DNA from 2 places in the Arthrobacter sp. SAFR-179 genome. Region 2 is predicted to be linked to the other one. Evidence: riboswitches for the same ligand, from Rfam matches in the RefSeq annotation. Region 2 holds a riboswitch; the other holds the start of a gene.
The links. Region 2 has a riboswitch for glycine ahead of gcvP (aminomethyl-transferring glycine dehydrogenase). Riboswitches for the same ligand answer to the same signal wherever they lie in the genome.
Positions count from the first base shown of each region.

Region 1 (21,071 bases), on a different contig from region 2:
CAGTGGAGTGCTGCTTAGTGCACTGCTACTTAACGCCTGCCTCCACCGTTTCGCTGGCAGCCGGCGTCGGCTTTTCCTCTGCGGGCGGAGGTGTGGTCTTCAGCTTGAACCGCTTGCCAAGGTCACCGCCGCCTCCGCTGCGGTTCTTGTTGAAGATATCGAACCCGACGGCGACAAGGAGGACCAGGCCCTTGATGAGCTGCTGGTAATCGGTACCCAGGCCCAGGATGGACATGCCGTTGTTGAGCACGCCCATGATCAGGCCACCGATCATGGCTCCCGCCACCGTTCCGATGCCGCCGGTGACGGCGGCGCCGCCGATGAAGGCCGCGGCGATGGAGTCCAGTTCGAAGCCCGTACCACCGGCGGGCTGCGCCGAGTTGAGCCGGGCGGTGAAGACAAGGCCCGCCAGTGCGGAGAGCACGCCCATGTTCACGAAGAGCCGGAACGTGACGGCCTTGGTCTTGATGCCCGACAGTTCAGCCGCATGGAGGTTGCCGCCGATGGCGTACGTATGCCGGCCAAAGACGCTGTTGTTCATCAGGGCCGTGTAGGCGATCACCAGCGCGGCCAGGACCACCAGGACGATCGGTGTGCCGCGGTAGGAGGCCAGCAGGAACGTGATGATGAGCATGAGCAGGGCCGTGAAGGTGGTCTTGATGATGAACCAGACCAGGGGTTCGCTTTCGAGGTCGAACTTCCTGCGGATCCTGCGCTCCTTGAAGGCCTGGATCAGCAGGGCCGCGGTAGCACCGACGCCCAGGATGACGGTGAGCCACTCCAGGACGGACGTGCCGCCGGAGATGTCGGGAAGGAAACCGCCGCCCAGGGCCCGCAGCTCGGCGGGGAAGGGGGTGATCTGCTGGTTCTTGAGCGTGATAAGTGTCAGTCCGCGGAAGATCAGCATGCCCGCCAGCGTGACGATGAAGGCGGGGATCCCCACATAGGCGATCCAGTACCCCTGCCAGGCGCCTACAAGGGCGCCGACCAGCAGGCAGGCAGGGATTGCGGCCCACCAGGGCCAGCCCCAGTGCACGATCATGACGCCGGCCACGGCGCCAATGAACCCGGCGACGGAGCCGACGGAAAGGTCGATGTGCCCGGCGATGATCACCATCACCATGCCGATGGCCAGGATGAGGATGTAGCTGTTCTGGACCACCAGGTTGGTGACGTTCTGCGGTTCCAGCAGGATTCCGCCGGTCAGCCCCTGGAACAGCAGGACGATCAGGATCAGGGCAACGAAGATGCCAACCTGGCGGAGGCGGCTTGTGAGGAATCCGAGCGATTCTCGTAAGGCGGACATTTCGCTATTCCTTCTCTTTGGTCATGTAGTGCATCAGGGTTTCCTGGGTGGCCTCGGCAATGGGCACTTCACCGGTGATATGGCCGGCGGCGAGGGTGTAGATGCGGTCGCAGATGCCCAGGAGTTCGGGAAGTTCCGAGGAAATGACGATCACGGCTTTTCCTTCGGCCGCGAGTTTGGCGATGATCGTGTAGATCTCGTACTTGGCGCCGACGTCGATGCCGCGGGTGGGTTCATCGAGGATAAGCACGTCGGGGTCCGAGAACATCCACTTGCTCAGCACCACCTTCTGCTGGTTTCCGCCGGAGAGCTTCCCGGTGATGGCGGCCACCGAGGGCGCCTTGATGTTCATGCTCTTCCGGTAACCGTTGGCTACAACGGTCTCCTGGTTCTTGTCCACGAAGCCGCGTTTGGCGAGCTTGCGCAGTGCTGCCAGGGAGATGTTGCGCTTGATGTCCTCGATGAGGTTCAGGCCGTAGTGCTTCCGGTCCTCGGTGGCGTAGGCAATGCCATGCCTGATGGCGTCTGAGACCGTGGCGGTGTTGATTTCCTCGCCGTACTTATAGACCTTGCCGGACGTGGCGGTGCCGTAGGTGCGGCCGAAGACGCTCATGGCAAGTTCGGTGCGCCCGGCACCCATCAGCCCGGCAAGTCCCACCACCTCGCCCTTCCTGACATGCAGGTTGGCGTTCCTGACCACCATGCGGCTGTGGTCCTGGGGGTGCCGGACGGACCAGTCTTCGATCCGGAGGACCTCTTCGCCGATGTTCGGCTCGCGGTCCGGGTACAGGCTCTCCAGGTCACGGCCCACCATGCCGCGGATGATCCGTTCCTGGGTGATCTGGCCTTCATCGAGCCGGAGGGTCTCAATGGTCTTGCCGTCGCGGATGATGGTGACGGCATCGGCCACCTTGCGGATTTCATTGAGTTTGTGGCTGATGATGATGCTGGTGACCCCTTGGCCCTTCAAATGGAGGATCAGGTCCAGCAGGTGGCCGGAATCCTCGTCGTTGAGGGCGGCCGTGGGCTCGTCCAGGATGAGCAGCTTCACTTCCTTGGACAGGGCCTTGGCGATTTCCACGAGCTGCTGCTTGCCCACGCTGATGTGCTGCACGGGGGTGACAGGGTTTTCGTCGAGGCCCACGCGGGCCAGCAGCTTTGCGGCCTCCAGGTTGGTCTTGCGCCAGTCCACCCAGCCGTTGGTGGCCTGTTCGTTGCCAAGGTAGATGTTCTCGGCGATGGAGAGGAACGGGCTGAGCGCCAGTTCCTGGTGGATGATCACAATGCCCCGCTTCTCGCTGTCCGAGATGCTGGAGAAATTGCAGGGTTCGTTTTCGAAGAGGATTTCCCCGTCGAAGCTGTTGTGTGGATAGACGCCGGACAACACTTTCATGAGCGTTGATTTGCCGGCTCCGTTCTCACCGCAGATGGCGTGGACCTCTCCACGGTTCACATCCAGGGTGACGTCCTGCAGCGCTTTCACGCCCGGGAACGTCTTGGTGATTCCTCGCATTTGAAGAATGGGTGTGTTCATCGTCAATTCCCACTGACTGGTCGAAGCTTGGCCTTCTGCTGGTGCAGGAGGCTGCGGGCGGGGCCGTGGCCGGATGGAGGTCCGGCCACAGCCCCCGGACGTTGACTACTTGACGTCGGAGTCCTTGTAGTAACCCGAGTCGATCAGTTCCTTCTTGTAGTTGTCCTTGGTGATGATCACGGACTTCAGCAGGAATGCCGGGACAACCTTGACCTTGTTGTTGTAGGTCTTGGTGTCGTTGGTTTCCGGTTCCTGGCCCTTGAGGACGGCGTCCACCATCTTGACGGCCTGCGCGCCGAGCTGGCGGGTGTCCTTGAAGATGGTGGAGTACTGCTCGCCGGCGATGATCGACTTCACGGAGCCCTTTTCGGCGTCCTGCCCGGTGACCACCGGCAGGCTTCCCTTGGCGTAGCCGCCGGTGCTGGTGAGGGCGGAGATGATGCCGATGGACAGGCCGTCGTACGGCGAAAGGACGCCGTTCAGCTTGGTGCCGGAGCTGTAGGCGGAGGTGATGATGTCCTCCATGCGCTTCTGCGCCACGGGTGCCTGCCAGCGAAGGATGGCGGCCTGCTCAAACTTGGTCTGGCCGCTGGGAACTTTCAGGGTGCCGGCGTCCATGTACGGCTTGAGGGTGTCCATGGCGCCGGTCCAGAAGAAGTTGGCGTTGTTGTCGTCCGGGCTTCCGGCGAAAAGTTCGATGTTGAAGGGGCCCTTGCCCTCCACCTTCTTGCCGCTCGCATCCACCAGGCCCAGGCCGGTCAGCAGCGAGGTGGCCTGCTGGACACCCACCGTGTAGTTGTCGAAGGTGGTGTAGTAGTCCACGTTTGCGGTGCCGTTGATCAGGCGGTCATAGGCGACCACCTTCACGTTCTGTTCCTTGGCCTTTGCCAGGACGTCGGTCAGGGTGGTGCCGTCAATGGCAGCGATGATCAGGGCCTTGGCGCCCTTGGTCAGCATGTTTTCGATCTGCGAGACCTGGGTTGGAATGTCGTCATTGGCGAACTGGAGGTCCGTCTTGTAGCCGAGGTCTTTCAGGGACTTCTCAACGTTGGCGCCGTCGGCGATCCACCGTTCGGATGTCTGGGTGGGCATCGAGATGCCAACCAGCGAGTCGGCGGGCTTCGCCGCGCCACTGGATTCACTGGTTCCACCACGGGAGCCACAACCGGTAGCGCCCACGGTCAGGGCGAGGACAAGGGCCACCGCGCCCATGAGTTTTTTGATTCTCACCATTATCTCCTTCCGCGGCAGCATTGCCGCGAAGTGTTGTTGGACGGGGAAGCGGCGACGCTCCCGGTCCTGGCCACATTGTTGATGTGTCGGTTCAATATAGACTGATTTGTGAACGCTAACAAGAGGCTCCTTCCAGAAATCCCGAAACTCTTTCGACTTCATTGACTTCTGCTTTGTTAGCGTTCACACTTGCTGCAGCACTTAGCTTGACCCTGACCCTACAAAACCCGGTAATGAGGCCCATGCCTCCCGGATGGAGGCAACCCCATGCCAGATGCGTTGTTCACTTCCAACTCCGAGCCCCGCCATGATCCCTGCGTGATCGGGGTGGACTATGGAACGCTCTCAGGCCGTGCCGTGGTGGTACGTGTCCGCGACGGCAAGGAGCTTGGCAGCGCCGTCCACGAGTATCCCCATGCAGTGGTGACCGATTCCCTGCCCAAGGACGTGGCGGGCGACGACGGGGCACGGCTTCCCGGGGAATGGGCACTTCAGGTGCCCAACGACTACCGGGACGTCCTGCGCAGCGCGGTCCCAGCCGCGGTGGCGGACGCGGGGATCGACCCGGCCGCCGTCGTCGGCATTGCAACGGACTTCACCGCCTGCACCATGGTGCCGGTCAAAGCCGACGGCACGCCCCTGAACGAACTGCCGGGCTATGCCAACCGGCCGCACGCCTATGTGAAGCTCTGGCGGCACCACGCCGCCCAGGGGCAGGCCGACCGGATCAACCGGCTCGCGGCCGAACGGGGTGAAGACTGGCTTCCCCGGTACGGGGGCCTGATCTCCTCCGAGTGGGAATTCGCCAAGGGCCTGCAGCTGCTGGAAGAGGACCCGGAAGCCTACGCCGAAATGGACCACTGGGTGGAGGCGGCCGACTGGATTGTCTGGCAGCTGTGTGGCCGCTACGTCCGGAACGCGTGCACCGCCGGCTACAAGGGGATCTACCAGGACGGGCGGTACCCGTCGGAGGAGTTCCTGGCCGCCCTAAACCCCGAATTCAAGGGCTTTGTCAGCTCCAAACTCGAGCACACCATCGGACGGCTGGGCGACGCCGCGGGCACCCTGACGGCGGAGGCGGCGGCCTGGACGGGCCTGCCGGAGGGCATCGCCGTGGCCGTGGGAAACGTTGACGCCCATGTCACGGCACCGGCTGCGAAGGCAGTGGAGTCCGGCCAGCTGGTGGCCATCATGGGCACCTCCACCTGCCATGTCATGAACGGCACCAAACTGCATGAAGTACCGGGCATGTGCGGGGCTGTGGACGGCGGCATCGTTCCCGGGCTGTGGGGTTACGAGGCAGGGCAGTCCGGCGTGGGGGACATCTTCGGCTGGTTCACCAAGTACGGCGTCCCGCCGGAATACCACCAGGCGGCCAAGGACGCTGGAGTGGGAATCCACGAGTACCTCACCGGCCTCGCGTCGCAGCAGGCCATCGGGGAGCACGGCCTGATTGCGCTTGACTGGCACTCGGGCAACCGCTCAGTCCTGGTGGACCACGAGCTGTCCGGTATCGTGGTGGGCCAGACCCTGGCCACCAGGCCCGAGGACACGTACCGTGCACTGCTCGAAGCCACTGCGTTCGGTACCCGGACCATTGTGGACGCTTTCCGCGGCGCCGGCGTTCCGGTCAAGGAATTCATCGTGGCCGGCGGCCTGCTGAAGAACAGGCTCCTGATGCAGATTTACGCTGACGCCACCGGCCTGCAGTTGTCCACCATTGGCTCGGAGCAGGGTCCGGCCCTGGGGTCGGCCATTCACGCCGCCGTTGCCGCCGGTGAATACGCTGACATCCGCGAAGCCTCTGCCGCCATGGGCGCCGAACCCGGGGAGGTCTACACCCCGATCCCCGAAAACGTCGCTGCATACGACGAGCTGTTCCAGGAGTACAAGGCCCTGCACGACTACTTCGGCCGCGGCGGCAATGACGTGATGCACCGGCTTAAGGCCATCCAGCGCAGAGCTGCCCGGACCGTCCTTCCCGGCACCGGTGCCGGTTCTGCAGCCGAAACGGCCATGGAGGTGTCCGCATGAGCACCGAAGCAGGAATCCTGGAGACCATTGCCCGGGTCCGGGAGGAAGTGTGTGCGCTGCATGCGGAACTGACCCGCTACGAACTGGTGGTGTGGACCGCGGGCAACGTCTCGGCCCGCGTGCCGGGCACGGACCTGATGGTCATCAAGCCCTCCGGCGTCTCCTACCAGGACCTGACACCGGAGCAGATGATCGTGACCGACCTGCACGGCACTCCAGTGCGGGGCACCAACGTCGGTGGCGGTGGCACTGTCGATTGGGGCAATCCGCCGCTGTCGCCGTCGTCGGACACGGCCGCGCACGCCTACGTGTACCGCCACATGCCTGACGTGGGTGGAGTGGTGCACACGCACTCCACCTACGCCACCGCCTGGGCTGCCCGGGGCGAGGCCATCCCGTGCGTGCTGACCATGATGGGCGACGAGTTCGGCGGCTCCATCCCGGTGGGCCCGTTTGCCCTGATCGGGGACGACTCGATCGGCCAGGGCATCGTGGAGACGCTCAAGAACTCCAATTCCCCGGCGGTCCTGATGCAGAACCACGGCCCGTTCACCATCGGCAAGGACGCCCGGTCTGCCGTGAAGGCGGCCGTGATGTGCGAGGAAGTGGCCCGGACCGTGCACATCTCGCGGCAGCTCGGTGAACCGCTGCCCATCGACCAGGACTCCATCGACTCCCTTTACGCCCGCTACCAGAACGTCTACGGCCAATAACTGGCCCCGGAAACTTTCCAGGAGAATCCATGAGCACCGCAGCAAACACCTCCCTCGACGGTTACGAGGTCTGGTTCCTCACCGGCAGCCAGCACCTGTACGGGGAGGAAGTCCTCAAGCAGGTTGCCGCCCAGTCGCAGGAGATCGCCAACCAGCTCAACGCCAGTTACGCCGTCCCGGTAAAGATTGTCTGGAAGCCGGTCCTGACCGATTCTGACGCCATCCGCCGCACCGCCCTTGAGGCCAACTCGGATGATTCCGTCATCGGCGTCACCGCCTGGATGCACACGTTCAGCCCGGCGAAGATGTGGATCCAGGGCCTGGACCTGCTGCGCAAGCCCCTGCTGCACCTGCACACGCAGGCCAACCGCGACCTGCCGTGGGCGGACATCGACTTCGACTTCATGAACCTGAACCAGGCCGCGCACGGCGACCGCGAGTTCGGGTACATCCAGTCCCGCCTGGGCATCGCCCGGAAGACGGTCGTGGGGCACGTCTCCAATCCTGAGGTGGCACGCCAGGTGGGTTCCTGGCAGCGGGCCGCCGCCGGCTGGGCTGCCGTGCGGACCCTGAAGCTGACCCGCTTCGGCGACAACATGCGCAACGTGGCCGTCACCGAAGGTGACAAGACCGAAGCGGAGCTGCGCTTCGGCGTCGCGGTCAACACCTGGTCCGTGAACGAGCTCGCGGACGCCGTGCACGGCGCGGCAGAGTCCGACGTCGACGCCCTGGTGGCCGAATATGAGGACCTTTATGACGTGGTGCCGGAGCTCCGCGCAGGTGCGGCCAGGCACGATTCGCTGCGGTACGGCGCCCGGATCGAACTGGGCCTGCGCAGCTTCCTGGAGGGCAACGGCTCCGCCGCGTTCACCACCTCCTTCGAGGACCTCGGCGCCCTCCGCCAGCTCCCGGGCCTGGCGGTGCAGCGGCTCATGGCCGCCGGCTACGGCTTCGGCGCCGAAGGCGACTGGAAGACCGCCATCCTGGTCCGCGCTGCCAAGGTGATGGGCGCAGGCCTGCCCGGCGGCGCCTCCCTCATGGAGGACTACACCTACCACCTGGAGCCCGGGTCCGAGAAGATCCTGGGCGCCCACATGCTGGAGGTCTGCCCCTCCCTCACGGCATGGAAGCCCCGCCTGGAAATCCACCCGCTGGGCATCGGCGGCAAGGAGGACCCGGTCCGCCTGGTGTTCGACGCCGACGCCTCCCCGGGCGTCGTCGTCGCCCTGTCCGACATGCGCGACCGTTTCCGCCTGGTGGCCAACGCCGTGGACGTGGTTCCCCTGGACCAGCCGCTGCCCAACCTGCCCGTGGCCCGCGCTCTGTGGGAGCCCAAGCCGGACTTCGCCACCTCCGCCGCCGCCTGGCTCACCGCCGGCGCCGCCCACCACACCGTGCTCTCCACCCAGGTGGGCATGGACGTGTTCGAGGACTTCGCGGAAATTGCCAAAACCGAACTGCTCACCATTGACGAGGGCACCACCATCCGGCAGTTCAAGAAGGACCTGAACTGGAACGCCGCCTACTACAAACTCGCCGGCGGGATCTGATTCCGTGGCACGGCTGAGCTCCTGGCCCCCGCCAATGGCGAGAACCTCGTGACGCCCGGCAAGCCGGTACGGCTGCCGAGGCTTGAAGACGTGGCGGAGCTGGCCGGGGTCTCACACCAGACCGTGTCACGGGTGGTCAACAGCCACCCCAACGTGAGCGCCGGGACACGGGAAAAGGTGGAAGCGGCCATTGCCCGGCTGGGCTACCGCCGCAACACCGCCGCCCGGAGCCTGGTCACCCGGCGCTCGCAGACCATCGGCGTCCTGGGCAGCGAACTTTCGCAGTACGGGCCCGCCAATACGCTGCTGGGAGTGGAACGCGCTGCGCGGGACGCAGGGTACTTCGTCAGCGTCGCTGCGTTGCGGGAGGTCAGCCGGGACACCATCCTGGACGCCGTCAGGCACTTCCTGGACCAGTCGGTGGACGGCATCGTGGTGATCGTTCCGCACCTTCAGACGCTGGCCGCGCTGGCCGAACTTCCCATCGGCGTGCCGGTGGTGGCCGTGGGGCCGGAGGGGAATGACGCAGTTGGCGGCGTCAGGGTGGACCAGCGCCGCGGAGCCGAGCTGGCGGTGTGGCACCTGATAGGGCAGGGACACGTCCGGATCGGCCATGTCGCGGGGCCGCAGGACTGGATTGATGCCGTGGCCCGCGCCGACGGCTGGCGGTCCACCCTGGCGTCGGCCGGGCTCGATGCGGACCTGATGATCGAGGGTGACTGGAGCGCCGGCAGCGGCTATGAAATCGGGCGGCGGATTGCGGCCACGCGCCGCGCCACCGCCCTCTTCGTGGGCAACGACCAGATGGCCCTGGGGGTGCTGCGCGCCCTGACCGAGGCCGGCATCAGGGTGCCGCAGGACGTGTCCGTGGTGGGCTTCGACGACCAGCCCGAAGCCGGCTACTTCAGTCCGCCGCTGACGGTGGTACGGCAGGACTTTGAAGAACTGGGCCGGCGGTGCATGCAGATGATGCTCACGGCATTAGATGGCGCAGACGGACCACGGACGCTGGTGGTGCAGCCGGAACTGGTCCTGCGCAGCAGCACGGCGCCGCCGGCCTGAAGAATCCACCTGGGATAACCCGGTTGGAGGTCCGGCCGTCAGTGGACTTAATCAGGGGGAGACCCCCGTGAAACGTGGCCACAACAATCGCTGCGTAGGTTTCAGGGCATGATGTATGACCTGCTTACCCGGCTCCGTGACTGGCTGCTGGATACGTTCACGTATGATTCCGAATCGGCGGCCGCCGGCGCCATGGCGGACGCAACCCGGTGGGGCTGGCTGCCGGCTCTGAGCGGAGTGTCCGCAGGCGCGGACCAGGCCCGGTCCGAGCATGCCGGAACAGCGGGCGGAAGCGGCACGATGTCTGCTTAGCCACACTATTGCGCCAGCAGCGGGAGAATGCCCTAAACTGCTGCACTGAGGTGCCTGAAATGGCGCTGTGCAGCAACGAAAGTGAACACGCTATGGCTACCGATTACGATGCTCCACGCAAGCAGGAAGAAGAGTCGCCCGCCGACTCTCTCGAGGCCCTCCAGGCGTCACGGAGCGGCAACGCGCAGACCGCAGTTATCGATGTCGACGAGAACGACACTGCTGAAGGCATCGACCTGCCCGGCGCCGACCTGTCCAACGAGGAACTGACCGTCATTGTGGTTCCGGAGCAGTCCGATGAGTTCACCTGCTCGTCGTGCTTCCTGGTCCGCCACCGGTCCCAGGTTGCCCGTGAAAAGGACGGCCTGAAGTACTGCCGCGACTGCGAAGGCTGACTTTCTTCCTGAATCTTTCCCGGCGCCGGCCACCTCCCCGAGGTGGCCGGCGCTGCTTTGTCCCGGGACGCCGTCGTTATCAAAATGCTCACTCGTTTCCCAGACCCAACACTCCTACGCTGAAAGCATCCAATGGCTTTGAATCATGGATGGCACTGCTATGAAGAAGTTCCTTACCTGGCTCGCAGCAATTTTGTTGGCTGCAGGGCTGGGAATTGCGGTCCCGGCGCCTGCCTCTGCGGCGCCCTACTGTGGCCTCACATGGGGCTCGCTGATGAAAACGGACGGCGGCATGAGCGCGGCACCCGTGACCAACGTCCGGACCGGGCAGCACTACTGCTTTGACCGGCTGGTGGTTGACCTGGGCGGCATGCCCGCACCCGGCTACAGCGTCCGCTACGTGGGGCAGGTAATCCAGGACGGCTCAGGAGCAGTGGTGCCCACCCGGGGCGGCGCCCGGCTGCAGATCGTGGTCAAGGCCCGGGCCTATGACACTAACGGACAGCCCACGTACACCCCCGGAGACAAGGCTGAGCTCTCCAACGTGTCCGGTTACCAGACTTTCCGCCAGGTGGTCTGGGCCGGAAGCTTCGAGGGCCAGACCACCATGGGCCTGGGCGTCCGTGCCCGGCTGCCGTTCAGGGTGTTCACCCTTGACGGGCCCGGACCGGCTTCCCGCCTGGTGATCGACGTGGCGCACTACTGGTGAGCGGTCCGTCGTCGTCAACAAAAAAGATGCCGTGCCCCTGTTGGGGCACGGCACCTTTTGCGTTGGCGGACTACTCCGGGACCACCAGCGCAGGGGTGTCCTGCTTTAAGGTTTCGCCGCGGAAGAAGCCGGGGTGCGTGCGGGACATGACCAGCATGACCACGGCGCCCAGGGCCAGGATGCCGATGCCCAGGATGAACACCAGTCCCACGCCGAAGATCTCGGAACCGCTGCCGAACTCCGGTGCCAGGCTGTCAACGGCGGTCTGGGCGAACACCACGAACAGCCCCACGCCGCCCACCACCGGGCACACCAGCCGCAGGATGAAGTGGCGCATACTGTTGAACAGGCTGTGGCGGAAGTACCAGGTGCAGGCCAGTGCGGTGAGGCCGTAGTAGAAGCAGATCATCAGGCCCAGGGCCAGGATGGTGTCATTCAGGACGTTTTCGCTGACCACGTGCATCACTGCGTAGAACCCTGCGGACATTACACCGGCGGCGATGGTGGCGAAGCCCGGGGTGGCGAACTTCCTGCTGATGCGGCTGAACGGTTCCGGCAGGGCTCCGTAGTGCGCCATGGCCAGCAGGCTGCGGGACGGCGACATGAACGTGGACTGGAGGGAAGCCGCTGAGCTGGAGAGCACGGCGAGGGACATCAGGATGGCGAAGGGGCCCATGATGGGGGAGGCCAGGGCCGTGAAGATGTTCTCGTGGTTATCCGCGTTGTTCAGGCCGTTGCCGGTATCCCCGACGCCGGCGAACATCATGGTGGCGATGCTGACCAGCAGGTAGATGGCCAGGACGATGACGGCGGTCAGGGTGCCGGCCACCCCGGCGGTCTTCTTGCCGTTGGCCGTTTCCTCGTTGACGGTGAGGCAGACGTCCCAGCCCCAGTACACAAAGATCGACAGGGAGATGCCGGCCGCAATCTGGCCGAACGTCTCAATCTTGGTGACGTCGAACCAGTCCCAGCTGAACGGGATTGCCGTGTCGGAGGTGGACCAGTTGGCGAAGGCCATGGCGACGAACAGGCCCAGTACCAGCAGCTGGAAGCCCACCAGGCTGTACTGCACCATCTTGGTGGTGTGCAGGCCGCGGTAGCTGACCCAGACGGCCAGCGCCACGAACACGAAGCAGGTGAGGACGTTCAACGCTTTGTTGTCGGCCAGGTCCGCGAGTTCCGGGGAACCGGTGAGCTGGGACAGGAAGAGGTAGAAGAAGTCGACGGCGACGCCGGCCAGGTTGGAGAGCACGATGATGTTTGCGGCCAGCAGGCCCCACCCGCCCATCCAGCCGATCCAGGGCCCGAAGGCTTTGGTCACCCAGGTGAATGTGGTGCCGCTGTCCGGGGAGTCGGCGTTGAGCTCCCGGTAGGCGAGCGAGACCAGGATCATGGGAATGAACCCGATCAGGAAGATGACTGGCAGCTGGAGCCCGGCTTCGTTGACGGTGGGTCCGAGTGCGCTGGTGAGGGTATAGGCGGGGGCGATGGTTGAAATACCGAGGACGACGACGGCAAGAAGCCCGAGTTGCCCGCCCTTGAGTCCCTTGGCACTGACGCCGTCAGCGGAAGGTGCGTGGGCGTGCGGGCCGGGTTTGGCGGTACTGGTGCGGATTATCTCTGTCATGGCACCACTTTCTGGAAGGCTGTGAGACGGAGGTCACTATATGAATGGCGTTCATTTAGTATGGGGGCACGCGCCCTGCGATGCAAGACGCAATATGAATCACATTCGTTTATGACTGCCTGCCTGGAATTAGTAAGCTCACTGAGAAATTGCCGCAGGCCCTGCCGCCGCATGGCGGGCGGCTGGTAGCGTCGGCCGTATTGGACCACTTGAGGAGGATGCATGAAAGCTTCACCGACACTGACCAACAACCTGCAGGCTGTCCTGGCGGACCTGATCGAACTCCACGTTCAGGGGAAGCAGGCGCACTGGAACATCGTGGGCACCAACTTCCGCGACCTTCACCTGCAGCTTGATGAAATCGTGGACGCTGCCCGGCAGTTCGCGGACGACACTGCCGAGCGCATGCGTGCCCTGCACGCGCTCCCGGACGGCCGCAGCTCAACGGTTGCCGAAACCACCAGCCTGGCCCAGTTCCCTGACGGGCTGATCAGCACCACGGATGCCATTGAGCGGATCGTCGCCGCCATGGAGGCCGCGGTGGGAACCATGCGCAAAGTCCATGACGAGGTGGATGAGGAGGATCCCACCTCGGCGGACCTCCTCCATGAGTTCATTGCCCGGCTGGAGCAGTTTGCGTGGATGGTGCAGGCCGAGAACATGAAGCCCACCGCCAAGGTAACCGCCGCCGACTCCAAGTAGCGGGATCGGCGGGCGCGCAGCCCGCTGCCATTTCAAAGGGCGCCCGGCGCCGAGGTATTCCCTCGACGCCGGGCGCCTTTGTGCAGCCAGCACAGCACACCCTCGGCTGCTAGGCCGCTTTCGGCACTTTCCGCAGCACGACGGCGGCGAGGACTGCCGCCGTCGCCATCAGTACCAGCCCAATCGCCGCAGTGATGTGGACGCCGGAATCAAACGCTGCTGCCGCAGCTTCGCGGACGGCTTCCGACAGTGATTCGGGCACCAGGTTTGCTGCTTCAATTGCGCCGGCGAGCGTTTCACGGGCATTGTGCAGGGCGGATCCGGGCAGTATGCCGTCCAGTCCCGCGGGCAGGCGCAGGTTCTGCTGGTAGGACGCGGTCAGGATGGAGCCCAGCACCGCGGTCCCCAGCAGCGAGCCCACCTCGTAGCCTGTCTCCGAGATCGCTGCGGCAGCACCTGACTTCTCCGGCGGGGCGGACCCGAGGATGAAGTCGTTGGAGATGGTTTCGGCCGTGCCCACGCCCAGTGCCAGGACCAGGAGCGCCGCCAGCAGCAGCGAGGGCCCGCCGTCATGGTTCCCGAATGCCACCATGGTGTAGCCCGCAGCGCTGAAGGCCAGTCCCGCCGCCACCACGTAGCCCGGACGGACCTTGCGGACCAGCGGCACCACCACCAGTCCGGCCACCACCGTGGCGGCCAGTGCCGGGATCATGGCAACGCCCGCCGCGGACGGGGTCATGCCTTCGAGGAGCTGGAGGTGCTGGGCAAGGAACAGGATGAACCCGTTGAAGGAGAACAGGGCAAGGATGTTGGCGCTGATGGCCATGCTGAACACCCTGTTCCGGAACAGGGACATGTCCAGCAGCGGGTGCTTCAGCCGGTGCTGCCGCCGCACGAACACGGTCCCCATCGCCAGGCCGAAGGCGATTGCCCCCAGGCCTACTGTCCCCGGGCCTTCCGTGGCAACTGCCTTGATTCCGTAGACAACGGGCACCATGACCAGCATGGAGAGCAGGATGCTGGGGATATCCACCTTGCCGGGCGCCGGATCCTTCGATTCGGGAATCACGGCCGGTCCAAAGGCCAGCAGGGGGAGCATGAGCGGGACCGCCACCAGGAATACGGCGCCCCACCAGAAGTGCTCCACCAGCCATCCGCCGACGATTGGGCCCAGCGCCGCGCCGCCGGAGAATCCGGCAGCCCAGATGGCCACGGCCAGCCTCCGGCGGTTGGGCTCCGGGAAGATGTTGCGGATCAGCGACAGGGTGGAAGGCATCAGCATGGCACCGAAGAATCCCAGGGCGGCGCGGCCGGCGATGAGCCACTCCGGCGCCGGTGCAAAGGCGGTGGCAACGGACAGTCCGGCAAAGCCGATGCTGCCAAGGATCAGAAGCCTCCGCCGCCCAATCCGGTCGCCCAGGCTTCCCATCGATACCAGCAGCCCGGCGAGTACCAGTGGGTAGGCGTCAACGATCCACAGGAGCTGCACTCCGGTGGGTTCCAGGGCCCCTGCGATGGCGGGCAGCGCGAATGTCAGCGCCGTGTTGTCCACCGCCACCAGCAGTACCGGGAACATCAGCAGCCCCAGCGCCAGCCAGTCCCGCCAGGGGGAGCACGGGGCGGTAGCGGCCGCCTGCGCGGACGCGGAACTCTTGATGAAAGTGGTCATGGAAATAACTGTACCGTCCAGACGGTACAGTTTAGAAATGGAGGGATTTCCGTTTTCCTGCCTGGTGGCAGGCATGATGGAAGGCATGCCCCGAAAGCCTGTTGCCCGTGACGCGGTCCTGGACGCCTTCGAGTCCCTGCTGATCGAAGTGGGGGAGCGCGCGGCCACCCTCGATGCCGTGGCCCGCAAGGCAGGGGTGTCCAAAGGCGGCCTCCTCTACCACTTTCCCAATAAGGAAGCGCTCATCGCCGTGCTGCTTGACCGGCTGGAGGGCCTCGCCCGGGAGGATGCCGACGCGATGGCTGCTGCCGCTGAAGGCGCCGCGGCATACTTCATCCGTTCCTCCGTCTGGGCCGATACTCCGCTGGACCGCGCCATCGTGGCCGCCACCCGGCTTGCAGAGGTGGCCCATGAAGAGACAAGGCGCCGGTTCGCGGCCATCCAGCAGCGCTGGTTGGACGAGATCGCTGCCGACGTTGGGCCCGGCCTGGCCAAGGCGGTCCTCTACATGGGGGACGGCCTGTACTTCAACGCCATGCTGTCCGTTGCCCCCGCTCCGGCAGGGGGAGCGGCCGCCGACGTGGAGGAACTCCTGGCCGCTTTGGAGCGGCTCCGGAGGTAGTTCGGGTCATTTGCCGGGAGGGGCTGCGGCGTAGGACAATAGAGAGTTGTGAGGGCTGTCACCGGCCCTTATGGTTCGACAAATGAATAGCCTTTGATCTGCGGCGGGAGAGTTCTGCCGGAAGTACAGGCAGGCGCCGTTGGAGCAAATCCTCCCCAGGAATCTCGCAGGCCCCTGTACCGCCGCGGCGAGGCACCTCTGGAAAGCAGCAGGCAGTCCACCACCCTTTGGGAGTGCAGGGACTGTTGTGCTCACCGACGGTGCAAGCGGGTCCTGCCCAGGCAGGCAACGCGGAAACTCTCAGGTCCAATACAGAGCGGGGAGGGACCCGAATAGCTGTGGCGTACCCTTCGCCGCCTGAGTAAATGGAGTTCCTTCGTGTCGGTTACCCCAGCCTCCACCACTTTCGTAGACCGCCATATCGGCGCGCGCCGCCAGGCCGACGTCGACACCATGCTCAAAGCCGTAGGCTACGACTCGGTCGACTCCCTGGTTGATACCGCCGTTCCCAAGGTCATCCGCCAAGACACCGCGCTTCGCCTGCAGGACGCGCTCAGTGAGGTTGAAGTCCTCACCGAACTGCGGAAGCTTGCCGCAAAGAACAAGACGGCCGTGCAGCTGATCGGGCAGGGCTACTCCGATACCGTGACTCCGCCGGTGATCCGCCGCAACATCCTGGAGTCCCCGGCCTGGTACACCGCCTACACCCCGTACCAGCCGGAGATTTCCCAGGGCCGGCTTGAGGCGCTGCTGAACTTCCAGACCATGGTGCAGGACCTCGTGGGGCTGCCTATTGCCAACGCGTCGCTGCTCGATGAAGCAACCGCCGTGGCTGAGGCCGTGCTGCTGATGCGCCGCGCCAACAAGGCCAAGCCCGCGGCCGACGGCAAGACCGTCCTGGACATCGACGTGCTCCCGCAGACCATCGCCATTGTCAAGGGCCGCGCGGAGGCGCTCGGCTTCGAGGTGGAGGTGGCCGATCTCTCCAAGGGCCTGCCCGACGGTGACATCAACGGTGTGGTGCTGCAGCAGCCCGGCGCTTCGGGCCGGGTCTGGGACCAGTCCGGCGTGATCGCCGCAGCAAAGGAGCGCGGCGCGCTGGTGACCGTGGCCGCGGACCTGCTGGCCCTTACGCTCATTACCCCTCCGGGTGAGCAGGGCGCGGACATCGCGGTCGGCTCAGCCCAACGCTTTGGTGTTCCGCTGTTCTTCGGCGGCCCGCACGCTGCCTACATGGCCGTCCGCAAGGGCCTGGAGCGCTCGCTTCCCGGCCGCCTGGTGGGCGTGTCCAAGGACGACGCCGGCGTTCCCGCCTACCGCCTGGCCCTGCAGACCCGCGAACAGCACATCCGCCGCGAGAAGGCCACGTCCAACATCTGCACCGCCCAGGCGCTCTTGGCCATCGTCGCCTCCATGTACGCGGTTTATCACGGCCCCGACGGGCTGAAGGCGATCGCCGAAACGGCGCATGGCCACGCCCGTGCCCTGGCGGCCTCGCTTGCCACTGCCGGCGTCGACGTCCTGTACAAAAGCTTCTTCGATACCCTGACCGTCCGGGTGCCCGGACGGTCTGCCGGCATCATTGCCGACGCCGAGGCGCGGGGCATCAACCTGCGCAGCGTCGACGCCGATACCGTCGGCATCGCCCTCGATGAAACCACGACGCCGGCCATCGTCGCCCAGGTGGCCGATGTCTTTGGCGCCAAGGTTGCGGACGGCCAGGGTGAGGACCAGGGCTTCGGGCTGGAGGCCGCCGTCGAGCGTTCCTCCGACTTCCTGCAGCACCCGGTGTTCAACACGCACCGCTCCGAAACCCAGCTGCTGCGCTACATCCGCAAGCTCTCGGACCGGGACTTGGCGCTGGACCGCACCATGATCCCGCTGGGCTCGTGCACCATGAAGCTGAACGCCACCGCGGAGATGGAGGCCATCTCCTGGCCCGAGTTCGCCTCCATCCACCCGTTCGCCCCTGACTCCCAGACCGAAGGCTGGCGTGAACTGATTTCCGGGCTGGAAACCGATCTTGCCGAGATCACCGGGTACGACCAGGTGTCCATCCAGCCCAACGCCGGTTCCCAGGGCGAGCTGGCGGGCCTGCTGGCGATCCGCGGTTACCACCACTCCCGCGGCGACCAGCAGCGCAACGTCTGCCTGATTCCCGCATCAGCCCACGGCACCAACGCCGCCTCCGCCGTGCTCGCCGGGATGAAGGTCGTTGTCGTGGCCACAGCTTCTGACGGCACTATTGACCACGATGACCTCACGGCCAAGATCGAGGCCCACAAGGATGTCCTGTCCTGCATCATGATCACTTACCCGTCCACGCATGGGGTGTATGACGGGGACGTCCGTGAGGTCTGCGATGCCGTGCATGCCGCCGGAGGACAGGTCTACATCGACGGCGCCAACCTGAACGCCCTGGTGGGGCTTGCGCAGCCGGGCCAGTTCGGCGGCGACGTGTCGCACCTGAACCTGCACAAGACCTTCTGCATCCCGCACGGCGGCGGCGGACCCGGCGTCGGTCCTGTTGCCGCCAAGGCACACCTCGCGCCGTTTATGCCGGGTGATGCGAACAAGGCTGCGCACGAGGACGGGCATGGGGTTGCGATTTCCGCGTCCCGGTTCGGCTCGGCGGGCGTGCTGCCGATTTCCTGGGCCTACGTGAAGCTCATGGGCGGTGAGGGCCTGACCGAGGCCACCAAGTCCGCGCTGCTGGCAGCGAACTACGTCGCCTCCCGCCTGAACGAATACTTCCCGGTTCTGTACACGGGCGAGGGCGGATTGGTGGCCCACGAGTGCATCCTGGACCTGCGCGAACTCACCGCCCGGACCGGGGTGACGGCTGAGGATGTTGCCAAGCGCCTCATCGACTTCGGCTTCCACGCCCCCACCCTTTCGTTCCCGGTGGCGGGCACCCTGATGGTGGAGCCCACCGAGTCGGAGGACCTGGCGGAGATCGACCGCTTCATCGAGGCCATGATCAGCATCCGAAAAGAAATCGACCAGGTGGCCAACGGCGACTTTGCCGTGGCGGACTCACCCTTGCGCCGCGCACCCCACACGGCGGCCGCCGTCGTCAGCTCTGACTGGGACCGCGCGTACCCGCGGGAGCAGGCGGCCTTCCCTGCCCACCACAAGCAGGACAAGTACTTCCCGCCCGTGGGCAGGATCGACGGCGCCGCCGGCGACCGCAACCTGATCTGCTCCTGCCCGCCGCTGGAAGACTTCGAAAACTAAGGACCGGCACCATGACTGAGAACTACACCGCGCTTTACGACGAGCACAAAAAGCTCGGCGCGTCCTTCACGGACTTCGGCGGGTGGCAGATGCCGCTCAAGTACAGTTCGGAGCTGGCCGAACACCACGCCGTCCGCAACGCCGCCGGCCTGTTCGACCTCTCCCACATGGGCGAAGTCTGGGTGACCGGCCCGGATGCCGCCGCCTTCCTGGACTACGCCCTGGTGGGCAAGATCTCTGCCATGGCCGTGGGCAAGGCCAAGTACTCGCTGATCTGCAACGAGGACGGCGGCATCATCGACGACCTCATCACTTACCGCCGCCCTGCCGCGTCGGATGGCACCGACGTCTTCCTGGTGGTCCCCAACGCGGGCAACGCCGCCGTGGTCGCCGCAGCCCTGCAGGAACGGGCCGCCGGGTTCAATGTGGTGGTGGATGATGCCTCGGCCCGCACTTCCCTGATCGCCGTCCAGGGTCCCAAAGCCCAGGAACTCCTGCTGCGCCTGGTTCCGGCCGCGCAACATTCCGTGGTGACGGAGCTGAAGTACTACGCCGCGGCTGCCGTTCCGCTCCTGGTAGGTGGCGCCGGCAAGGAGCTGCTGCTTGCGCGCACCGGATACACCGGTGAAGACGGGTTCGAGATCTTCGTGGACAACCACGACGCCCCGGCGCTGTGGCAGGCCCTGATCGCCATCGCTGACGACGGGGAACTGATCCCGGCAGGCCTCGCCTCCCGCGACTCCCTCCGCCTTGAAGCAGGAATGCCCCTGTACGGCAACGAACTGTCGCTGCAGGGCGACCCGTTCGCCGCCGGCCTGGGCGCCGTCGTCGCCCTCTCCAACGAAGGCGACTTCGTGGGCAAAGCCGCCCTGGCAGCCATGAAGGAAGCCGGCGCCGGCAGCACTTCCGGCCGCCGCCTCGTGGGGCTCAAAGGCCAGGGCCGCCGCGCCGGCCGCGCGCACTACCCCGTCCTCAAGGAGGGCACCACCGTCGGCGAAGTCACCTCCGGCCAGCCGTCGCCCACCCTGGGTTACCCCATCGCCATGGCCTACGTCGACGTCGAACACTCGGCACCCGGCACGGCCCTGGACATCGACCTCCGCGGCAAGGCCGAACCGTTCGAAGTCGTCCACCTCCCGTTCTACAAACGCGAACCATAGGCTGCTGCTCCGTGGCTGGCTTCGGGACTGGCGGACCGGACATTTTCACGCGTGCTGCTCCTTCGTCGCTTTGACGCACGCTTTCGAAAAGTCCGGCTCCGCCGGCCCCTCGCGCGGACGTTGCGATTGTGCGCAGACATCGTCAGCTCGTACAGGAAGTGGGTGAAGACGGCGTGTTTCCTGCTCCAGTCCAGACACCTCCCGTGGGCGTTGCATGCTTGCCCTGTCGCTTTGGTGACGGGCGTTGGCGACTGGGCGGATTCCGGAGGCGGGCGTCTAAGGGAGCGTCACGTCCGCTCAGCGGGCGTCTTCGCGACCGAGCCCGCGGAGGAATTCGGCCAGGCGCACCCAAGCCATGCCCCGCGTCACGTCCGCTCAGCGGGCGTCTTCGCGACCGAGCCCGCGGAGGAATTCGGCCAGGCGCACCCAAACCCGGCCACCACCGGCCGAACCAGAGTTGTTAGTAAGGAATACCCATAATGGCTGTTGGCGTTTTTGACCTGTTTTCGATCGGTATTGGGCCCTCCAGTTCGCATACTGTGGGGCCGATGCGGGCTGCTGCCGTTTTTGCGGAGGAGCTGAAGGCTTCCGGGGTGCTGGCTGGGGTGGCGGGGTTGCGGGTGGATTTGTTTGGGTCGTTGGCCGCGACGGGGCACGGGCACGGGACGATGACCGCTGTGCTGTTGGGGTTGGAGGGGTTCCATCCGGAGCTGATTTTGCCTGAGGAGGTGGAGGAGCGGCTGGCCTCGATCGCGGAGACCGGGACGCTGAACCTGGCCGGTGCGGTGCCGTTGCCGTATGGGGTGAAGGACATGGTGTTGCGGCCGTTGACGGTGTTGCCGCGGCACACGAACGGGATGACGTTCACCGTCACGGACGCCGCGGATGCGGTGGTGCATGCGGCGACGTTCTTCTCGGTCGGTGGCGGGTTCATCGTCCGGGAGGGTGAGGAGGACGCGGCGCAGCAGGAACTGGACGCGTCCAAACAGGAACTGCCGCTGCCGTTCCGGACCGCCGCGGAACTGCTGGAGCACTGCGCGGTGACCGGGCTGGGCATCGCCGACGTGATGCTCGTGAACGAGAAAGCCTCCCGCACCGAGGAGCAGATCCGGGCGGGGCTGCTGCATATCTGGTCGGTGATGGAGAACTGTGTGGCCACCTCGCTGAAGCGTGAAGGGGTGTTGCCGGGCGGGTTGAAGGTCCGCC
Region 1 covers NZ_JBPFDM010000018.1:311-21,381, reverse strand. The annotation lists gene mmsB (multiple monosaccharide ABC transporter permease) at 26-1,306, opposite strand; gene mmsA (multiple monosaccharide ABC transporter ATP-binding protein) at 1,311-2,840, opposite strand; gene chvE (multiple monosaccharide ABC transporter substrate-binding protein) at 2,946-4,073, opposite strand; gene araB (ribulokinase) at 4,341-6,107, shown strand; gene ACR65K_RS20205 (L-ribulose-5-phosphate 4-epimerase) at 6,104-6,820, shown strand; gene araA (L-arabinose isomerase) at 6,850-8,370, shown strand; gene ACR65K_RS20195 (LacI family DNA-binding transcriptional regulator) at 8,419-9,432, shown strand; gene ACR65K_RS20190 (hypothetical protein) at 9,541-9,744, shown strand; gene ACR65K_RS20185 (DUF4193 domain-containing protein) at 9,837-10,139, shown strand; gene ACR65K_RS20180 (AMIN-like domain-containing (lipo)protein) at 10,300-10,848, shown strand; gene ACR65K_RS20175 (APC family permease) at 10,919-12,475, opposite strand; gene ACR65K_RS20170 (Dps family protein) at 12,698-13,177, shown strand; gene ACR65K_RS20165 (MFS transporter) at 13,287-14,846, opposite strand; gene ACR65K_RS20160 (TetR/AcrR family transcriptional regulator) at 14,932-15,468, shown strand; glycine riboswitch at 15,563-15,660, shown strand; gene gcvP (aminomethyl-transferring glycine dehydrogenase) at 15,847-18,705, shown strand; gene gcvT (glycine cleavage system aminomethyltransferase GcvT) at 18,717-19,865, shown strand; partial or broken gene ACR65K_RS20145 (L-serine ammonia-lyase) at 20,345-21,071, shown strand, end outside.
Region 1: linked by a shared signal. The riboswitch ahead of gcvP (aminomethyl-transferring glycine dehydrogenase) and the one ahead of gcvP (aminomethyl-transferring glycine dehydrogenase) in region 2 are both predicted to bind glycine.

Region 2 (9,500 bases):
CGGCGGCGGCATTCAGCTCCCCGGGGATGGTGTCCGGCATCGGCCCGAACGCCTCCCGGGCGTTCTTGGCCACCGCACGGCCCATCACGAGGTTACCGGCTCCGCCGACAACCGCCCCTATGCCGAACGGGAGGGCCCTGCCGAACAGTGCAGTTCCCTGGCGCTTAAGCAGGTTTTTGAGGAAGGCATGCTGGATCCGCTTCCGCACGCTGCCGAATCCCGGCCCCACCATTGACTTTGAAAGCGCGTTGCCCCAGGTGTTGGTGGGCCCTCCGGATGCCTGGCCACTGAGTGTGCCCAGCAGGGCCGTGCCCTCCTCGCCAAGCATGATGGCCATGACCATGGTGCCGGCCTTTTCCGGATTGGTCAGGCGGATGCCGTGGAGTTCAGCCAGCGAGGTGGCGTAAAGGGCTGTTGCTTCCAGGAAACCAACGGTGGCGGCGGCCGAAAGTCCCAGCGACGCCACGGTTCCAACACCGGGGACGACGGCGGTGGCACCCACCAGGGCACCCCCGCCGGCCACGGCCCGCAGGTAGTCGCGCTCTGCGATCTCCGCCAGCTGGGCAGCGGTGGCACGTGGATGCTTCTTCTGGAGCCGGCGGATGTAGCCAACCACCAGGGGCCGTTGGATCTGCACTGCCTTCATGAGCATGTTGTGGACCCCGGGCTTTGGCTTGCCCTCGGAATCGAACATTGCATTGTGGGCGGTTTCCTGTGCGATGCGTACTGCTGGGTTGCTGCGCCGGGCCATGGTCACCTTCATTCAAATCGACCTGCAGCGGTAAGCTGCCGTGCTCATTCCATCCTATGTGGACAAACACTAAGCATGCTTAACTTTCCTGGCCGCAGGTCCACGGCTCCGCAGCTCCAGCTCCGGACCGGACCGGGCTGATGCTGCGGCAGAATCATGCAGTTCCTGCCGCAGCATCAAAGCGGGAAGTCATGGCCGCCAGGGCGTCTTGATCAACCCAGCACAGCTGCTGAACCGCCGACTGTCATTTCCTGGCCCGCTCAACCCCGCGCGCGGCCGGAGCGGAGTCCTGGCCTGCGGAGCGCCCGGCGGCAGCTTCATCGGCCCGGAGTTCAGCCCGGAAGACCTCGAAGCGGGCAAGGTGCGCCGGACGGCGGCGGAGGATGGCCCACGCCACGCCAAGGATGACGAACCAGATGGGTGTTACCAGCAGTGCAACGAGGGTGTCGGGCTGGGTGGTCAGGGCCCACAGGACGAAGGCGAAGAACGCGTAGACCACCCACACGGCCGGGATGCCACCGGGCATCTTGAACTTTGATGCCGCATGCAAGTGCGGCCGGCGGCGGCGGAAAGAGATGTAGCTGGCCAGGATGATCGACCAGACGAAGACGAAGCAGACGGCTGACACGGTGGTCACCATTTCAAAGGCCTTGCCAACGTCCTGGCCGGCATACATGAGTACGACGCCGGACAGCAGCAGGACGCAGGACAGGAACAGGGCGTTGCTGGGCACCTTCCTCGTGGACAGGCGGCCGAACATGCCTGGAGCGTCCCCTTCCTGGGCCAGGCCGAAGACCATGCGGGACGTGGAGTAGATGCCGGAGTTCGCGGAGGACATGGCCGAGGTGAGGACCACCAGATTGACCACTGTGGCCGCGGCGCCGAGGCCGGCCAGGGAGAACATGCCGATGAAGGGGCTGTGGCCTGCGGCGAACTGGGTCCACGGGGTGACGGCCATCAGGATGACCAGGGCGCCGACGTAGAACAGCAGCACGCGAACTGGGATGGCGTTGATGGCCTTGGGCAGCGTGCGCTCGGGATTCTTGGCCTCGGCGGCGGTGGTGCCCACCAGTTCGATCCCCACGAAGGCGAACACGGCGATCTGGAATCCGGCCACGAAGCCCATGAACTCGTTGGGGAAGAAGCCGCCATGGCTCCAAAGGTTGGTGAAGCTTGCCGTGCCCGCGTCGCTCTGGAAGCCGGTGAAGATCATGAAAAGGCCCACGATGATGAGGGCAGCGATGGCGATGATCTTGATGAGGGCGAACCAGAACTCGGTCTCGCCGAAAGCCTTGACCGTGGCGAGGTTCAACAGGAGCAGGATGCCCACCGTGGCCAGGCCCGGGATCCAAAGCGGAAGCCCCGGCCAGAGTTCCTTGGAGTAGCCGGCAATCGCGATCACGTCAGCAATTCCGGTGATCACCCAACAGAACCAGTACGTCCAGCCTGTGAAGAAACCTGCCCACGGCCCCAGGAGGTCGGCCGCGAAGTCACTGAAGGACTTGTAGTTCAGGTTGCTCAACAGCAGTTCACCCATGGCCCGCATGACGAAGAACAGCATGAAGCCGATGATCATGTACACGAAGATCACAGACGGGCCGGCCGCGGAGATGGTCTTGCCGGAGCCCATGAAAAGGCCGGTGCCGATCGCTCCGCCGATGGCGATGAGCTGGATGTGGCGGTTGGTGAGCTGCCGTTCAAGGTGGGGTGGCTCGCTGCGGGCGGGCGTGTTTGCGGCTTCGTTGCGCGCAGGTTCGCCGTTGGACGTGGGGGGATGAATCGCCATGAGGAACTCCATCGATAAAGCGGCATTTGGGTACCGCAAAAGATTTGGTTCCTCCCCGCTCTGTAGTGAACCTGAGAGTTTCCGCAGCCAAGGGCCGCTTGCACCGTCGGTGAGCCAGGAACTTGCCTGGCTGCTTTCCAGAGTTGCCTGTCCGCGGCGGTACGTGGGCCTGAGAGTTTCCTGGGGAGGATTTGCTCCTACGGCGCCTGCTGAATGTACCGGCAGGGCTCTCCCGCCGCAGGTCGAAGGCATGTTCAGTTGGAAGCCGCAGCCCCGGGGGCCGCGGCGGGTCCTGCATTTGGGATGGGCGCCGGCCGGTGGGCCGCTCCGGATAGGTTGAGCCGGCCACCGGCAGCACCAATCCCGGGGTTCAGTGTGGTGTCGGTCACGATCGAAAGTCAAACCTGCCGTGACACAAGCGGGACAGAATGGCCTTACAGGGCCGGATCCACCCGCAGCGGCGGCCGCCCGATTTGCCACGAGCCGCTAATCCCGATACCTTGTGAGCCGAATCACCCACATTTGAATAAGCCTTTCGAGCTGTGACGGGAGAGTCCTCCCGGCAAAACACCGGGCAGGCGCCGTAGGAGCAAATCCTCCCCAGGAATCTCTCAGGCCCACGTACCGTCACGGCGAGGCGACTCTGGAAAGCAACCGGGCTTCTGCCTGGTTCACCGACGGTGCAAGCGGCCCCCTGCCAAGAGCAGGCAACGCGGAATCTCTCAGGTCCAATACAGAGCGGGGAGGAACCCATCCCACGCCGTGCCACCTTTGGCCGGCCAGAACTGGAGTTCCTCATGACGATTCAATCGCATCCAACATCGTTTGTTGACCGCCATATCGGCGCGCGCCGCCAGGCCGACGTCGACACCATGCTCAAGGCCGTGGGCTACGACAGCGTGGACGGCCTCGTTGACATGGCCATCCCCGCGTCCATCCGTCAGGAAACTGCGCTCAGGCTGACCGACGCCCTCAGCGAGGTGGAGGTCCTGGCCGAACTCCGCCGGATCGCCGCCAGGAACAAGACCGCGGTCCAGATGATCGGCCAAGGCTACTACGACACCGTGACTCCGCCGGTGATCCGCCGCAACATCCTTGAGTCCCCGGCCTGGTACACCGCCTACACCCCGTACCAGCCGGAGATTTCCCAGGGCCGGCTGGAGGCGCTGCTGAACTTCCAGACCATGGTGCAGGACCTGACGGCCCTTCCCGTGGCCAACGCCTCCCTCCTCGACGAGGCTATGGCGGTGGCTGAAGCCGTGCTGCTGATGCGCCGGGCGAACAAGAACAAGGATGCCAAGGACGGCAAGACGGTGCTCGACGCCGATTGCCTCCCGCAGACCATCGCCATCGTGCTGGGCCGCGCGGAGGCGCTCGGCTTCGAGGTGCAGGTCGCCGATCTCTCCAGGGGCCTGCCCGAGGGTGACATCAACGGCGTGGTGCTGCAGCAGCCGGGTGTCTCCGGCCGGGTCTGGGACCAGTCCGCCGTCATCGCCGAGGCCAAGGAGCGTGGCGCGCTGGTGACCGTGGCCGCTGACCTGCTGGCCCTCACCCTCATCACCCCTCCCGGTGAACAGGGTGCCGACATCGCCGTCGGCTCCACCCAGCGTTTTGGCGTGCCGTTGTTCTTTGGGGGGCCGCACGCCGCCTACATGGCAGTCCGCAAGGGCATGGAACGGACCCTGCCCGGCAGGATCGTGGGTGTTTCAAAGGACAACGCCGGCGCGCCCGCCTACCGCCTGGCCCTGCAGACCCGCGAGCAGCACATCCGCCGCGAGAAGGCCACGTCCAACATCTGCACCGCCCAGGCGCTGCTTGCCATCGTGTCCTCCTTCTACGCCGTGTACCACGGGCCGGACGGGCTGAAGGCAATCGCCGAAAGCGTCCACCGCAAGGCCCGGGTACTGGCCACAACCCTCAGCTCCATGGGCCGCGAACTGGTCAGCGATTCCTTCTTCGACACGCTCACAGTCCACGTTCCGGGCAAGGCCGCCAAGGTCATCACCGCAGCCGAAGCCCGCGGCATCAACCTGCGCTTCATCGACGCGGACACCGTGGGCGTCTCCGTTGATGAGACGACGACGGCGGCAACACTGTCGGCCGTCGCCGTCGCCTTTGGTGCCGGTCCTGTGAGTGACGCCCAGGGGTTCGAGCTGCCCGAGTCAGTGCTGCGCACCTCCGACTACCTGCAGCACCCTGTGTTCAACACCCACCGGTCCGAAACCCAGCTGCTGCGCTACATCCGCCGCCTGTCGGATCGGGACCTGGCGCTGGACCGCACCATGATCCCGCTGGGCTCCTGCACCATGAAGCTGAACGCCACCGCCGAGATGGAGGCCATCTCCTGGCCTGAATTCGCATCGATCCACCCGTTCGCGCCCGATTCCCAGACTGCCGGCTGGCGTGAACTGATTTCCGGGCTGGAAGCCGACCTCGCCGAGATCACCGGCTACGACCAAGTGTCCATCCAGCCCAACGCCGGCTCCCAGGGTGAGCTCGCGGGCCTGCTGGCGATCCGCGGTTACCACCATTCCCGTGGGGACCAGCAGCGCAACGTCTGCCTGATTCCCGCATCGGCGCACGGCACCAACGCTGCGTCCGCCGTGCTGGCCGGGATGAAGGTCGTCGTCGTCGCCACCGCCGCGGACGGGACAATCGACCACGACGACCTCACGGCGAAGATCGAGGCCAACAAGGACGTCCTTTCGGCCATCATGATCACCTACCCGTCCACCCACGGCGTGTACGACGCCGACGTCCGCGAGGTCTGCGACGCCGTCCACGCCGCCGGCGGCCAGGTCTACGTTGACGGCGCCAACCTGAACGCCCTCGTTGGCCTGGCCCAGCCGGGCCAGTTCGGCGGCGACGTGTCCCACCTGAACCTGCACAAGACCTTCTGCATCCCGCACGGCGGCGGCGGCCCCGGTGTTGGGCCGGTTGCCGCCAAGGCGCACCTCGCGCCGTTCATGCCCGGCGATGCGAACAAGGCCGCCCACGAGGACGGGCACGGGGTTGCGATCTCCGCGTCCCGATTCGGCTCGGCAGGCGTGTTGCCCATTTCCTGGGCCTACGTGAAGCTCATGGGCGGCGAAGGCCTGACCGAGGCCACCAAATCCGCGCTGCTGGCAGCTAACTACGTCGCCTCACGCCTGAACGAGTTCTACCCCGTCCTGTACACGGGTGAAGGCGGGCTGGTGGCGCACGAGTGCATCCTGGACCTGCGCGAACTCACCGCCAGGACCGGTGTGACCGCCGAAGATGTGGCCAAGCGGCTCATCGACTTCGGCTTCCACGCCCCCACCCTGGCCTTTCCCGTCGCCGGAACCCTGATGGTGGAGCCCACCGAGTCCGAGGACCTGGCCGAGATCGACCGCTTCATAGAGGCCATGATCACCATCCACGGCGAGATCCAGCAGGTAGCCAACGGTGACTTCACCCTGGAGGCATCACCGGTGCGCAACGCCCCCCACACGGCGGCCGCCGTCGTCAGCTCCGACTGGGACCGCGCATACCCGCGCGAGCAGGCAGTCTTCCCCGTTGCCTCCCTGCGCCAGGACAAGTACTTCCCGCCCGTGGGCAGGATCGACGGCGCCGCCGGCGACCGGAACCTGATCTGCTCCTGCCCGCCCCTCGAAGCGTTCGAGGACAGCACAGCCGATTTTGAAAACTGAGGACTTCCAATGACTGAGAACTACACCGCGCTCTATGATCAGCACAAGAAAGCCGGGGCCTCCTTCACGGACTTCGGCGGCTGGCAGATGCCGCTCAAGTACGAGTCCGAGCTCGCCGAGCACCACGCCGTCCGCAACGCCGCCGGCCTGTTCGACCTCTCCCACATGGGCGAAGTCTGGGTGACCGGCCCCGATGCCGCCGCGTTCCTGGACTACGCCCTGGCCGGCAAACTGTCCGCGGTCGCCGTCGGAAAAGCGAAGTACTCGCTGATCTGCGATGCCGACGGCGGCATCATCGACGACCTCATCACCTACCGCCGCCCGTCCCCCGAAGAAGGCGTGGACAAGTACCTGGTGGTCCCCAACGCGGGCAACGCCGCGGTTGTGGCCAAGGAACTCCTGGAGCGCTCCGCCAACTTCGACGTCACCGTGAAGGACGCCTCCGCGAAGACCTCGCTGATCGCCGTGCAGGGACCGAATTCCGAGGAGATCCTCCTGAAGCTGGTCCCGGCCGAACGGCACGCACTGGTCCGGGAGTTGAAGTACTACGCCGCCGTCGAGGTGGACATCAACGGCCAGGACCTGCTGTTGGCCCGCACCGGCTACACGGGCGAGGACGGGTTCGAAATCTACGTTCCCAACGAGGACGCCGCCGGCCTGTGGGAAGCGCTGCTTGAAGTTGGCGCCGACCACGGGCTCATCCCCGCCGGCCTCGCCGCCCGCGACTCCCTCCGCCTCGAAGCAGGCATGCCGCTCTACGGCAACGAACTCTCCCGGCACGTGAACGCCTACGCGGCCGGCCTGGGTCCCGTGGTGTCGCTGGCCAAGGAAAGCGACTTCGTGGGGAAGGAGGCCCTGGCCGCCATCAAGGCTGCCGGAGTCGGTTCAACCATCGGGCAGAAGCTGGTGGGCCTCAAGGGCACCGGACGCCGCGCCGCCCGTGCCCACTACCCCGTCCTCAAGGACGGCAGCCTGGTGGGCGAAGTGACCTCCGGCCAGCCCTCCCCCACCCTCGGATACCCCGTGGCGATGGCCTACGTCGATGTCGAATTCGCTGAAGCCGGCACCGTCCTGGACATCGACCTCCGCGGCAAGCCCGAGCGCTTCGAAGTGGTCAACCTCCCGTTCTACAAGCGCCAAAAGTAATCCACCGCAGTTTTCAAACGTAAGGAAAAGTCATGAGCAAAGTTGTTTCTGAACTGAAGTACTCCGCCGAGCACGAGTGGGTTGCCGTTGACGGATCCGGCCCTGCGGGGATCGGGATTTCCGCCGTGGCTGCCGATGCCCTGGGTGACATCGTGTATGTTGACCTGCCCGAGGTGGGCTCCACCGTGACGGCCGGCGAAACCTGCGGCGAGGTGGAATCCACCAAGTCCGTCTCCGACCTCTACGCCCCCGTGACCGGTGAGGTCATCGAGATCAATGACGGTGTGGTCTCGGATCCCGCCCTGATCAACAGCGATCCCTATGGCGCCGGCTGGCTCTTCAAGGTGGCCGTTACCGAGGAAGGCCCGCTCATGTCGGCCGAGGAGTACGCAGCAGCGAACGGCGGCGAGCTGTGAGCGGGGCTGCATCGGCAGGGACCGTCGCCTTTGAGCAGGTAGTCTCCCCCAGCCTGAACGCCCACCTCGCCGATCTGGATCCGGAGATTGCAGCAAAGATCGACGACGAACTGGGCCGCCAGCGCGACGGCCTGGAGATGATCGCTTCCGAGAACCACACTGCCGCAGCAGTGATGCAGGCGCAGGGCTCCGTCTTGACCAACAAATACGCCGAAGGCTACCCGGGCAAGCGTTACTACGGCGGCTGTGAGCACGTCGACGTGATCGAGCAGCTGGCCATTGACCGGTTGAAGGCCCTGTTCGGAGCCGGGTTTGCGAATGTCCAGCCGCACTCCGGCGCGCAGGCCAACGCCTCGGTCATGCACGCACTGATCAAGCCGGGCGACACCATCATGGGCCTCAATCTGGCCCACGGCGGCCACCTGACCCACGGCATGCGGATCAACTTCTCCGGCAAGCTCTACAACGTGGTGCCGTACGGCGTCCGCGAGGACACCCACACGGTGGACATGGCCGAGGTGGAGCGCCTGGCCCAGGAGCACAAGCCGCAGCTGATCGTTGCCGGCTGGTCCGCCTATGCCCGCCAGCTCGACTTTGCCGAGTTCCGCCGCATCGCCGATTCCGTGGGCGCCTACCTCATGGTGGACATGGCGCACTTTGCCGGCCTGGTGGCCGCGGGCCTGCACCCGTCTCCTGTCCCGCACGCGCACGTCACCACATCCACCACGCACAAGACCCTCGCCGGTCCGCGCGGCGGCATCATCCTGACCAACGACGCCGACATCGCCAAGAAGATCAACTCGGCTGTGTTCCCCGGCCAGCAGGGCGGCCCGCTGGAACACGTGATCGCGGGCAAGGCCGTGGCGTTCAAGATCGCCGCGTCCGAAGAGTTCCGCGAACGGCAGGAACGCGTCCTGACCGGTGCCCGTATCCTGGCAGAACGGCTGGTCCAGCCCGACGTCACGGCCAAGGGCATCAGCGTTGTGTCCGGCGGTACGGATGTGCACCTGGTCCTCGTTGACCTGCGCAACTGCGACCTCGACGGGCAGCAGGCCGAAGACCGGCTCGCCGCCATCGACATCACCGTCAACCGCAACGCCGTCCCGTTCGACCCCCGCCCACCGATGGTCACCTCCGGCCTGCGCATCGGCACCCCCGCCCTGGCCACCCGTGGCTTCGGCGAGGATGCCTTCCGCGAGGTGGCGGACATCATCGCCGAGGCATTGATTGCCGACGTCGGCACGGACCTGTCCGGGCTCCGTCACCGCGTCGAAGCCCTGGCAAAGTCCCACCCGCTCTACGCGGGGATCTCACCACTGTCCTGAGCGTGGCTGGGTCCGGGACCGGCGGACCGGACATTTTCACGCGTGCTGCTCGTTCCTCGCTTTGACGCACGCTTTCGAAAAGTCCGGCTCCGCCGGCCCCTCGTGCCCACGTGGCCACGATGCATGGGGCCGGGCATACAGGAAGTGAGTGGACGCGGACTACGTGCGTCTTTCCTGCTCCCGTCCGGACGCGTCCGTGTGCGTTGCATGCTTGCCCTGTCGCCTGGGTGACGGGCGTTCGCGACTGGGCGGATTCCGGAGGCGGGCGTCTAAGGGAGCGTCACGTCCGCTCAGCGGGCGTCTACGTGACCGAGCCCGCGGAGGAATTCGGCCAGGCGCACCCAAACCCGGCCACGCACCCCATCAGAGTTTTCAGTAAGGATTTAGTTATGGCAGTCGGAGTCT
Region 2 covers NZ_JBPFDM010000021.1:77-9,576, reverse strand. The annotation lists gene ACR65K_RS20545 (hypothetical protein) at 1-751, opposite strand, end outside; gene cycA (D-serine/D-alanine/glycine transporter) at 996-2,537, opposite strand; glycine riboswitch at 2,588-2,684, opposite strand; glycine riboswitch at 2,685-2,782, opposite strand; glycine riboswitch at 3,074-3,174, shown strand; gene gcvP (aminomethyl-transferring glycine dehydrogenase) at 3,335-6,208, shown strand; gene gcvT (glycine cleavage system aminomethyltransferase GcvT) at 6,218-7,354, shown strand; gene gcvH (glycine cleavage system protein GcvH) at 7,387-7,770, shown strand; gene glyA (serine hydroxymethyltransferase) at 7,767-9,095, shown strand; partial or broken gene ACR65K_RS20515 (serine dehydratase beta chain) at 9,485-9,500, shown strand, end outside.